3 regions of the Streptosporangium sp. NPDC023963 genome follow, and region 2 is predicted to be linked to each of the others. Evidence: riboswitches for the same ligand, from Rfam matches in the RefSeq annotation. Region 2 holds a riboswitch; each other region holds the start of a gene.
The links. Region 2 has a riboswitch for S-adenosylmethionine ahead of AB0F88_RS36710 (aminotransferase class V-fold PLP-dependent enzyme). Riboswitches for the same ligand answer to the same signal wherever they lie in the genome.
Positions count from the first base shown of each region.

Region 1 (3,266 bases), on a different contig from region 2:
TCCACGGTCCCTCGCCCAGCGCCTCGCGGGTGAGGAAGCGCGGCACCGGCGGGCGGGCGCCCTTGAAGGGGTAACCGGTCTTGGAGTGGTACGGCACGCCGCGCCGCGACCCCACGTGCAGGAGGGGCTCGCGCCCGCTGGGCAGGTAGACCAGCTCCCCGTCGTACTCGCGGACGAACCGGCCGCCCCGGCCCGAGGTGAGCAGCACCATCAAATCGACGAAGGCCAGCCCCATCCCCCGCACGATCGCCGGCTCCCCCGCGGGAACGCCGTCGAGGTCGAGGTCCGCCGTGTAGCCGGTGGGCAGGTAGCGCAGCCCCGCGCGCGCGGCCAGATCGGCCAGCGCGCTCTCCTCCCTCGTCGGCGTCACGTCGCCGTGTCCCTGGGCCAGGATCACCGCGTCGACCTCGATCGTCCGGCCGTCGTCCAGCGTCACCGCCTGCCCGCCGGGGACGTCGGCGAGGTCGACGGCGCGGGCGGCGTGCACGTGCACCCGGACGCCGCGAGGGGCGGTCGCCACCGCCTGCCGGAAGACGTGGGAGAGGTAGCCGTTCTGCGCCGGGCGGGAGGCGAACCTGCCGGGGTCGCCGCCGAGCCACTCGGCCAGCGTGGGCCCGGGGCGGATCGGTCCCTCGCAGCGCACCGACTCGTCGGTGAAGAGCGTCACGTCGGCGGCGGTGGAGTTCATCCAGAGCAGGTCCGGCTGGTCGTGGCGCCACACGCGCCCGCCGCCCGGCGGGTGGGGGTCGATCACGTGGACGTCCAGCGACGGCCAGCCGAGCAGGTCGGCGGCGTTGGCGCAGATGCGCTCCACCAGGCAGGTGCCCGTCGGCCCGGCGCCGACGACGGCGATCGAGGCGCTCATACGGCGGCTCTGCGGTGCGGCTGGTCCCAGTCCGCGTGCAGCGGCTCGACCGGGATCCGCCAGGCGTCGGTCTCGCCCGACGGGCGGGCGATGACGGTGAAGTCGGTGTTCTCGCGGAAGGCGGGGCGGGCGTACAGGTCCCTGGCGTAGGCCCACAGGTTGGGGAAGGCGGTCAGCGGGCGCTCGCTGATCCTGGCCGCCGGGTTGTCGCTCAGGTCGAAGCGCAGCAGGGTCGGCCAGAGCCGCACGTCCGCCTCGGTGATCCCCGAGCCGAACAGGAACCTGCGGTCGGCCAGGCGTGCGTCCAGCTCGTCCAGGAAGGCGACCACGGCCCCGCGCGCCTCGGTGTACGCGGCCTCGGTGGTGGCCGCCGCCACCCGGCCCGCCGCCGTGTTGACGATCTCGTAGATCCTCGTGTTGAGCTCGTCGATCTCCGGCCTGAGCTCCTCGGGGTAGAGGTCGGCCTCGGGGTCGCCGCCGAACCGGGTGGCCAGGTCGATCGTGATGTCGGGGAAGTCGTTGCTGACGATGCGGCCGGTCGCCCTGTCCCACAGGACCGGCACCGAGACGTGCCCGTCGAAGCCCGGCTCGGTCGCCTCGTACGCCTGCCGCAGGAGGGTGAACCCGTTGACCGGGTCGGCCCCGCGCCGCTCGCGGAACGCCCACCCGCGCCCGTCGCGCTCGTCGTCGACGTAGGAGAGCGAGACCACGTCCTGGAGTCCCTTGAGGGAGCGCACGATGGCCGCGCGCTGCGCGTACGGACAGACGGCCGCGACGTAGAGGTGGTAGCGCCCGGGCTCGGCGGGGAAGGTGGGTGTGCCGATCCGCCCCTGGAAGGGGTAGCGCGGGCCGGGCCTGCCACCGGGCCGGTAGTGGCCGTGGGTGTCGAGGTCGACGGGGCTCGCGTGGTTCAGTGTGCTGGTCTTCGACATGTGGCGCTCCCGGGCATGTCTCGGTGACCCTGGTGAGGGGGTCCGCGCTTGCGGCACGCCCACCGTGCCGCCAGGTCTCCCCCGGGGGCACCCCGCCGCGGTGCGAGGGTTGCCGGTCAGCCAGCCGGGGCTTCTCACTGACACTCTTAACCTATTTAGAAGGTAGGAAATACATAGATCTCTGTCAAGCCTTAGTGTCGGGGAATGTCCTATGAGAGTGTGAACGTGGTCTACCGCAAGTACGACGGGTCACTGCACTGGCATCACCGCGGCCTGCTGCTCGGCGAGGACGAGCACGGGGTGTGGACGGGCTGCGTGGCCGACTCCAGCGGCTACAAGGGCGACGGTCCCGCGGTCCCCTGGCCGCACCCGTCCGTGATGCTCTTCCCCCGCGACGCGTGGTGGACGGCCGCCTTCAACGCCGCCCCGCACAAGCACGAGATCTACTGCGACGTCTCCACGGTGCCGGAGTGGAAAGACGGCGAGGTCACCATGGTCGACCTGGACCTCGACGTGATCCGGACCCGCCGGAACCTGCTGAAGGGCCGCCCGAGCCGGGTCTTCCTGGACGACGAGGACGAGTTCGAGGAGCACCGGGTCAAGTACGCCTACCCGCCCGGCGTGGTCGAGAACGCCCGCGCCTCGGCCGCCTGGCTGATGGAGGCCGTCACCTCCCGCACCTCCCCCTTCGGGGACGCGCCGCGCTGGCTCGCCCTGGTCACCTGAGCCCCGGCCAGTGGTGCCGGGGGCGGCCCCAGGCGCCCCCGGCACTCCCGCGACCTCAGCGGGCGCGGTGACCTCAGCTGGCGGGGTGACCTCAGCGGGCGCGGTGGCGGAACATCCTGCCGGAGAAGATCGCCGAGATCAGCAGGAGGCCGCCGCACCAGGCCAGCGCCTTCCACGGGTCGCTCCCCACGGGCCGGTCGAGCAGCAGGCCGCGTACGGACTCGATGATCGGTGTGGCCGGCTGGTTCTCCGCGAACCCGTGCAGCCACGCGGGCATGGTGTGCACCGGGACGAAGGCGCTGCTCGGGTAGGGCAGGAACATCACCAGGAAGGTGAAACCGCCCGCGACCTCCGGCGTCTTGGCCAGCAGGCCGACCAGGGCCGAGACCGCGGACATGGCCAGCACGAACACCACCAGGACGCCCACCGCGGCCGCCCAGCCGGACAGGCCCGCGTCCGCCCGGAAGCCGAGCAGGAACGCGACGGCGAACACGATGGCGAGCGAGCTGAGGTTGCGCACGGTGCCGGCGGCCACGTGCCCGCCCAGGAACGCACCGCCGCCGACGTCCATCGACCTGAACCTGTCGACGATCCCCCGGCTCATGTCGTGGCTGACGGCGACCGCCGTCAGGGAGGCGCCGTAGGAGGCGCACATGACGAGGATGCCGGGGACGGCGTAGGTGACGTAGTCGACGCCGGTCTGGATCGCGCCGCCGAACAGGTAGACGAACAGCAGCATGACC
Region 1 covers NZ_JBEZZK010000001.1:984,608-987,873, forward strand. Annotated here, with positions in the region: gene AB0F88_RS04130 (FAD/NAD(P)-binding protein) at 1-865, opposite strand, end outside; gene AB0F88_RS04135 (glutathione S-transferase C-terminal domain-containing protein) at 862-1,797, opposite strand; SAM riboswitch class IV at 1,837-1,949, opposite strand; gene AB0F88_RS04140 (DUF402 domain-containing protein) at 2,002-2,523, shown strand; gene AB0F88_RS04145 (ABC transporter permease) at 2,615-3,266, opposite strand, start outside.
Region 1: linked by a shared signal. The riboswitch ahead of AB0F88_RS04135 (glutathione S-transferase C-terminal domain-containing protein) and the one ahead of AB0F88_RS36710 (aminotransferase class V-fold PLP-dependent enzyme) in region 2 are both predicted to bind S-adenosylmethionine.

Region 2 (3,266 bases):
TCATGTCCTCGGTCGCGAGCTCCTTGCCGTGCGCCCCCCGCACGGCCTCGGCCCCGGCTCCCAGCCCCACGTTCAGCTCACGGGGCGCGCCTTCAGTCATAGGGCCATGCTGTCACGTCAGCCGCGCGAGGCAAGATCCCGCAGGGCGTCGATCAACCGGTCGACGTGCTCGGAGGTGGTACCGATGCCGATGGAGGCGCGGACGGCGGAGGCGGTGACGTCGTCGCAGCCGCCGTCCTTGGCCCCCAGCAGGTGCCGTACGAAGGGGTGGGCGCAGAACTTGCCGTCGCGGACGCCGATGCCGTAGTCGCCGGACAGGGCCTCGGCGACCTCGCGGGCGGTGAAGCCGTCCACCACGAAGGAGACGATGCCGACGCGCGGGTGGTCCGGGCCCCACAGGGACAGCTCGTGCACGCCGGGGACGGAGGCGAGGCCCGCGCGCAGGCGCCCGAGGAGGCGCTCCTCCTCGCGGACCAGCGGGGTCCAGCCGGTGGCGGTCAGGGCGTCGCAGGCCGCGGCCAGCGCGACGGCGCCCAGCACGTTCGGGGTTCCCGCCTCGTGCCGGGCCTCGGGGTCGTCGTGCCACTCGGTGCCGTCGTCGTTCACGGCCTTCACCGCGCCGCCGCCCCGCAGGTACGGCTCGGCCTCGGCCAGCCAGTCGGAACGGCCGATCAGCGCGCCGGTGCCGAACGGCGCGTAGAGCTTGTGGCCGGAGAAGACCACGTAGTCCAGGTCGAGCGCCGTCAGGTTGAGGCTGCGGTGCGGGACGAGCTGCGCGGCGTCGACGAGGACGCGGGCCCCGTGGCGGTGGGCGATGTGGGCCAGCGCGGCGATCGGCCAGAGCTCCCCGGTGACGTTGGAGGCGGCGGTCACGACCAGCAGCTTGGGGCCGTCGATCGAGGCGAGGGCGTCGTCGGCAGCGCGGACGGCCTCGCCGGGGAAGGCGGGGGCCGCCAGCCGCACGACCCGCTCCCAGGGCAGCAGCGAGGCGTGGTGTTCGGTGTCGAAGACCACGGCGGTGGTGCCCTCGGGCAGGCTGCGGGCCAGCAGGTTGGTCGCGTCCGTGGTGTTGCGAGTGAAGATCACCGAGTCGTCGGAACGGGCGCCGACGAAGGCGCGCACCGTGTGCCTGGCCTGCTCGTAGCGGGCCGTGGTCAGCTGGGACGCGTACCCGGCGCCGCGGTGGACGCTGGAGTAGGCCGGGAGCGCGGCGGCGACGGCGGCGCTCACCGGCTCCAGACAGGGGGCGCTCGCGGCGTAGTCGAGGTTGGCGTAGCGGACGAGCCTGCCGCCCCTGACCGGGACCTCCAGGTCCGAGCCGAGCACGGCCGGGATCGGGCGGTCACCGGACACGCCGGATACGCCGGACACGCCGGATACACGGCTCTCGGGGACGGTCACCGGAGCGACGGCGGCGCTCTCTGCGGTGCTCTCGGGGGTGCTGAGGATCGTCAGGGTGGACATGCCAGGGCTCCTTCGAGGTCATCGGACCCCAACCCATGACACAGGTGCCTGGAGCCCGCGCTTGCCCGGCACACCTCGTGCCGGACCAGGTCCTCACCCGGGGCACCCCGCCGCGGACGCGAGGGTTGCCGGCCAGCGAGCCGGGGCTTGTCACTGGCACTCATGACCTACGGGGGAACTATAACCGACACCCCGCGGTGCCCCGCAAGTCCGAAACGTGATCAACCCGATATCGGGGCAGGAGCGAGCGCCGCCGGGACCGCCCGGCGAATTTGCCAGCGAAGCGTGATCAGAGGGAAGGAACTCAGGGCCTCTCCCGGTCGTCCTGGGAGTCAACCGAAGAAGCGTTCGGGCAGCCAGCCGACGGTGTGCGGGCGTCGGCCGACGAAGGAGAAAGCAATGGACTGGGTGACCAGCCCGGAGATATGGATAGGGTTCTTCACCCTTGTCGCCCTGGAGATCGTCCTGGGAATCGACAACATCATCTTCATCTCGATCCTGGTGGGCAAGCTCCCGCCCGAGCAGCGCGACAAGGCCCGCAAGCTCGGCCTCGCCGTCGCCCTGATCAGCCGCCTCCTGCTGCTGCTGGCGCTGTCGTGGGTGGTGAGGCTCACCGAACCGATGTTCGAGGTCTTCGGCCAGGGGATATCGGGGCGCGACCTGATCCTGATACTCGGCGGCCTGTTCCTGCTGGGCAAGAGTGTCCACGAGATGCACGGCAGCCTGGAGGGCGACTCCGGCCACTCCGAGGGCAGGGTCGCCTCGTCCTTCACCTCGGTGATCATCCAGATCATGATCCTCGACGTCGTCTTCTCGCTCGACTCGGTGATCACCGCGGTCGGCATGGTCGACGAGCTGGGCGTCATGATCGCGGCCGTCATTGTCTCGGTCATCGTGATGCTGGTCGCCTCCGGGCCGATCAGCCGCTTCGTGGACCGGCACCCGAGCATCAAGATGCTCGCCCTGTCCTTCCTGGTGCTGATCGGCGTCGTGCTCATCGCCGAGGGGTTCGAGCAGCACATCTCCAAGGGCTACATCTACTTCGCGATGGCGTTCTCGCTGCTGGTGGAGCTGCTGAACATCCGGATGCGCGGCAAGGCGAGGCGGAAGCCGGTCGAGCTGCGTTCCCGCTACGAGACCGAGGGAGCCGAGGGCGCCGAGGGCGGGACCGGCCCGGAGACGCCGGTGGTTCAGGGGGCTCCGGCGGGCCGGGCGGACGAGCCGGTCGAGAGGGGGAAGCCGGACGAGCGGGCCGGATCCTGAACCGGGGATTACGATGCTTACGTGCGCTTTGATCCCTGGAATCCGGAATTCGTCGCCCACCCCTATGACGTCTACGACGAGCTGAGGCGGGAGCGGCCGGTCAGCTTCTTCGAACCGACCGGCCAGTGGCTGGTGGCCAGGCACGCCGACGTCAACGCGCTGCTGCGGGACCGCAGGCTCGGCCGCTCCTACCTGCACGTGGCCTCGCACCAGGAGTTCGGCAGGCCGGACGACCCCGAGTTCCAGGACCCGTTCTGGCGGGTGATCAGGGCGGGAATGCTCGATGTCGAGCCGCCGGTGCACACCAGGCTCCGGCGGCTGGTGTCGAAGGCGTTCACCCCCCGCATGGTCGAGGCGCTCCGCCCCAAGGTCGCCCGCATGGCCGGGGAACTGGTGGACGCCTTCGTCGAGCGCGGCGGCGGAGACCTGATCGCCGAGGTCGCCGAGCCGCTCCCGGTCACCGTGATCGCCGAGATGCTCGGCGTCCCCGAGGCCGACCGGCACCTGCTGCGGCCCTGGTCGGCCGACATCTGCGGCAT
Region 2 covers NZ_JBEZZK010000018.1:98,515-101,780, reverse strand. Annotated here, with positions in the region: gene AB0F88_RS36715 (NADH-quinone oxidoreductase subunit D) at 1-100, opposite strand, end outside; gene AB0F88_RS36710 (aminotransferase class V-fold PLP-dependent enzyme) at 118-1,464, opposite strand; SAM riboswitch class IV at 1,517-1,632, opposite strand; gene AB0F88_RS36705 (TerC family protein) at 1,864-2,727, shown strand; gene AB0F88_RS36700 (cytochrome P450) at 2,749-3,266, shown strand, end outside.

Region 3 (3,266 bases), on a different contig from region 2:
TCTAGGCGATAGCCGCACGGAATGCGTCAAGAGAAGGCCGAATCACCGCGGTCGGGCGCGCCTCCGCGGCCACCGCGTCGAGGGTCTTGAGGCCGTCGCCGGTGTTGAGGACCACGGTCTCGGCGTCGGGGTCGAGCGTGCCCGAGGCGACCAGCTTGCGCAGCACCCCGACGACGACGCCTCCGGCGGTCTCGGCGAAGATGCCCTCGGTCCTGGCCAGCAGCCGGATCGCGTCGACGATCTCGGCGTCGGTGACGTCCTCGACCGCGCCGCCGGTGCGGCGGGCGATGTCCAGGACGTACGGGCCGTCGGCCGGGTTGCCGATCGCCAGCGACTTGGCGATCGTGTCCGGCTTGACCGGGCGGATCACGTCGTGGCCCGCCTTGTAGGCGGCGGAGACCGGGGAGCACCCCTCGGCCTGGGCCGCGAAGATCTTGTACGGCCTGTCCTCGACCAGACCGAGCGCGATCAGCTCCTTGAAGCCCTTGTCGATCTTCGTGAGCTGCGAGCCCGATGCGACCGGGATGACGATCTGGTCGGGGATGCGCCAGCCGAGCTGCTCGGCGATCTCGTAGGCCAGGGTCTTGGACCCCTCCGCGTAGTACGGCCGGAGGTTGACGTTGACGAAGCCCCACTGGTCGCCCAGCTCGTCGCCGATGAGCTCGGAGCAGAAGCGGTTCACGTCGTCGTACGTGCCCTCGATGCCGATGAGCCTGCCGCCGTACACGGAGGCCATGACGATCTTGGCCTGCTCCAGGTCGGAGGGGATGAACACGCAGGCGTCCAGCCCGGCCCGCGCGGCGGCGGCGGTCACGGCGCCGGCCAGGTTGCCGGTGGAGGAGCAGGAGAGGGTGTGGAAACCGAAGTTGCGGGCCGCCTCGACGGCGATGGCCACCACGCGGTCCTTGAAGGAGTGCGTGGGGTTGCCGGAGTCGTCCTTCACGTGCAGGGAGCGGATGCCCAGCTCGCGGGCGAGGTTGCCGGCGTTGACGAGCTTCGTCCAGCCGGGCGCCATGTTGGGCTTGGTGGCCACGTCCTCGGGGACGGGCAGCAGCGAGCGGTAACGCCAGATGTTGGTCGGCCCCTCGGCGATCCGCTCCCGGGTCACACGCCCGAAGTCGTACGCGATCTCAAGGGGCCCGAAACACTCGTTACAGGCGAAGCTGGGGCCGAGGTCGTAGCGGGCACCGCACTCCCGGCAGGAGAGGGCGACGGCGGGGCCGAAGCGCGGGTCTCGCGCGCCGCCGGCACGACCGGAGGAGGTGGTGGGGTTGTTCTCAGTGGTTGCGAGCGCCATGAAGCGAGGCCTTTCCCTCATCTTCGTCTGCGGACCACCCTGGTCACAGACCGGAATTGGCACCTGTCCCGGCCGACCTCGTTCAGATCACGAGTCTTGAACCGGGATGGTTGCCGGGGCTTCGCAGGGCCGGTCCCTCCACCCCTCTGGATGAGCAAATATTCAGTTGGAAACCTGACGCGCAGGTCCTCAGCACTCTACCCCGCCCTGCCGCCCTCCTGACTCCTTGTCTCACTGTGCGAGACATGGCGTGTTACCCAGCGGACAACCGGACGCGGGCCGCCGGTCGCGAGGCACCCGGCGCACGGCCCTGACGGCAGGCGAGGCCCCCGCCGGGCCCGCGATCCTCGGTGATCGCGGGCCCGGCGGGGGCCTCATCCCTTCCCGGCCGTCAGCGCGAGAGGCGACCCGCCGGAGCGGTCACGGAACCCGGAACCCGGAACCCCAGGGTGTAGGGGCCGGAGCCGGCCGCGCTGACCACCCGGTAGCGGTAGTAGCCGGGCGTGCCGGTGTAGGAGATCCTCTCGTCGGGACCCGCGCTGTCGGAGGTGGCGACGACCGGCCAGGTGCTGCCGTTCCACTTCTGCAGGTACAGGTCGAAGTCGGTGCCGTCGGCGCCGTCCAGGCAGGCGGTCTGGAGACCTCCGACTGTCAGCCTGTAGTACAGGCCCCTCGGCTGGTAGACGGACCGGCCGGCGGCCAGGGTGCCGGTGTAGGTGTTGGGGAAGCCGGTGCAGGTGCCCGTGACCGGCGGCGGCGGGTTGCCCGCGGTGGTCCTCAGGGTCAGGCCGTAGGCGGTGAGGATCGGGGCGATCGGCTGGAAGTAGGTGGTACCGCCCTGGCTGCAGTCTCCGGAGCCGCCGGAGGTGACGCCCTGGGCCTGGTCGACGGAGATGAACGAGCCACCGGAGTCTCCGGGTTCGGCGCAGACGGTGGTGCGGGTCAGCCCGTTGACGGTGCCCTGGGGGTAGGTGATGCTGGCGTCGCGCTGCTGGATGAGACCGCAGTGCCAGTCGGTGGTGGAGCCCGACCGGCAGACCGAGGCCCCCTCGATGGCGATCCGGGCGCCGGCGACGGGCACGGTGCCGCCCTGGCCGTTGTCGACCGTCGGGGTGGCCGTCCAGTTGCTGTTGGTCAAGACCCAGGCGTAGTCGCTGCCGGGGAAGACCGAGCCCTGGAAGGTGCCCTGGGTGACGCGGTTGAAGCCGGTGGTGGCGTTGCCGGTCCTGCCGCAGTGGCCGGCAGTGACGAACCCGTTCTGGGTGCCCTTGAGCACGGGGAAGCCGATCGAGCAGCGGCTGGTGACGCCGATGTAGTAGGCGTTGCCGCCCACCAGGTCGTACAGCGGCTGGGGAACCTCGGTGGAGGGCAGCACGACCACCGCCGCTCCGTCCACCCCGGCGCTCTCGATGACGTTTATGGCAGCCTCGGGCTTCGGGGAGAGGACGACCACCTTGTTCCTCTTCACGTCGACGAAGCGCGCGCTCGACACGAGCGGCTGCGGGGGCAGGCTGTTGTCGACCGCCTGCTTGATCGCGGTGAGCTCCACCAGCGACCTGGGGACGATCTCGGCCTGGGCACCCGCGCCGAGGATCGTCGGGATGTCGGCGGCGCTGGTGGTGGCCACCACCAGGGTGTGCGCGCTGGTCCCTCGCAGCCAGGTGCCGCCGAAACGGGGGCCGAGCCTCCTGGCCATCTGCAGCGCGACCGGGGTCAGGCGGGCCTCGTTGAGCAGCCGGGCCTGGGCCTGTGCCGGGGTCAGGCCCAGGTCGCGCTCGAGCGCCTCCAGCATGCCCGGCGGTGGTTTCCGCGCGGCCGACATGGCCCACGCGGCCATGTCGGCGGACGGGGCGGCGGGCGCGGCCGGAGCACCCTTCGCCTGGCGTTCGGCGCCGGCCGGTACGGCGGCCAGGGCAAGTGCGGTGGCCGTCAGGACGCATGCCGTGGAAACGGCGTGTCTGCGGAACAT
Region 3 covers NZ_JBEZZK010000033.1:27,598-30,863, reverse strand. Annotated here, with positions in the region: gene thrC (threonine synthase) at 2-1,297, opposite strand; SAM riboswitch class I at 1,312-1,454, opposite strand; gene AB0F88_RS43940 (S1 family peptidase) at 1,689-3,266, opposite strand.
Region 3: linked by a shared signal. The riboswitch ahead of thrC (threonine synthase) and the one ahead of AB0F88_RS36710 (aminotransferase class V-fold PLP-dependent enzyme) in region 2 are both predicted to bind S-adenosylmethionine.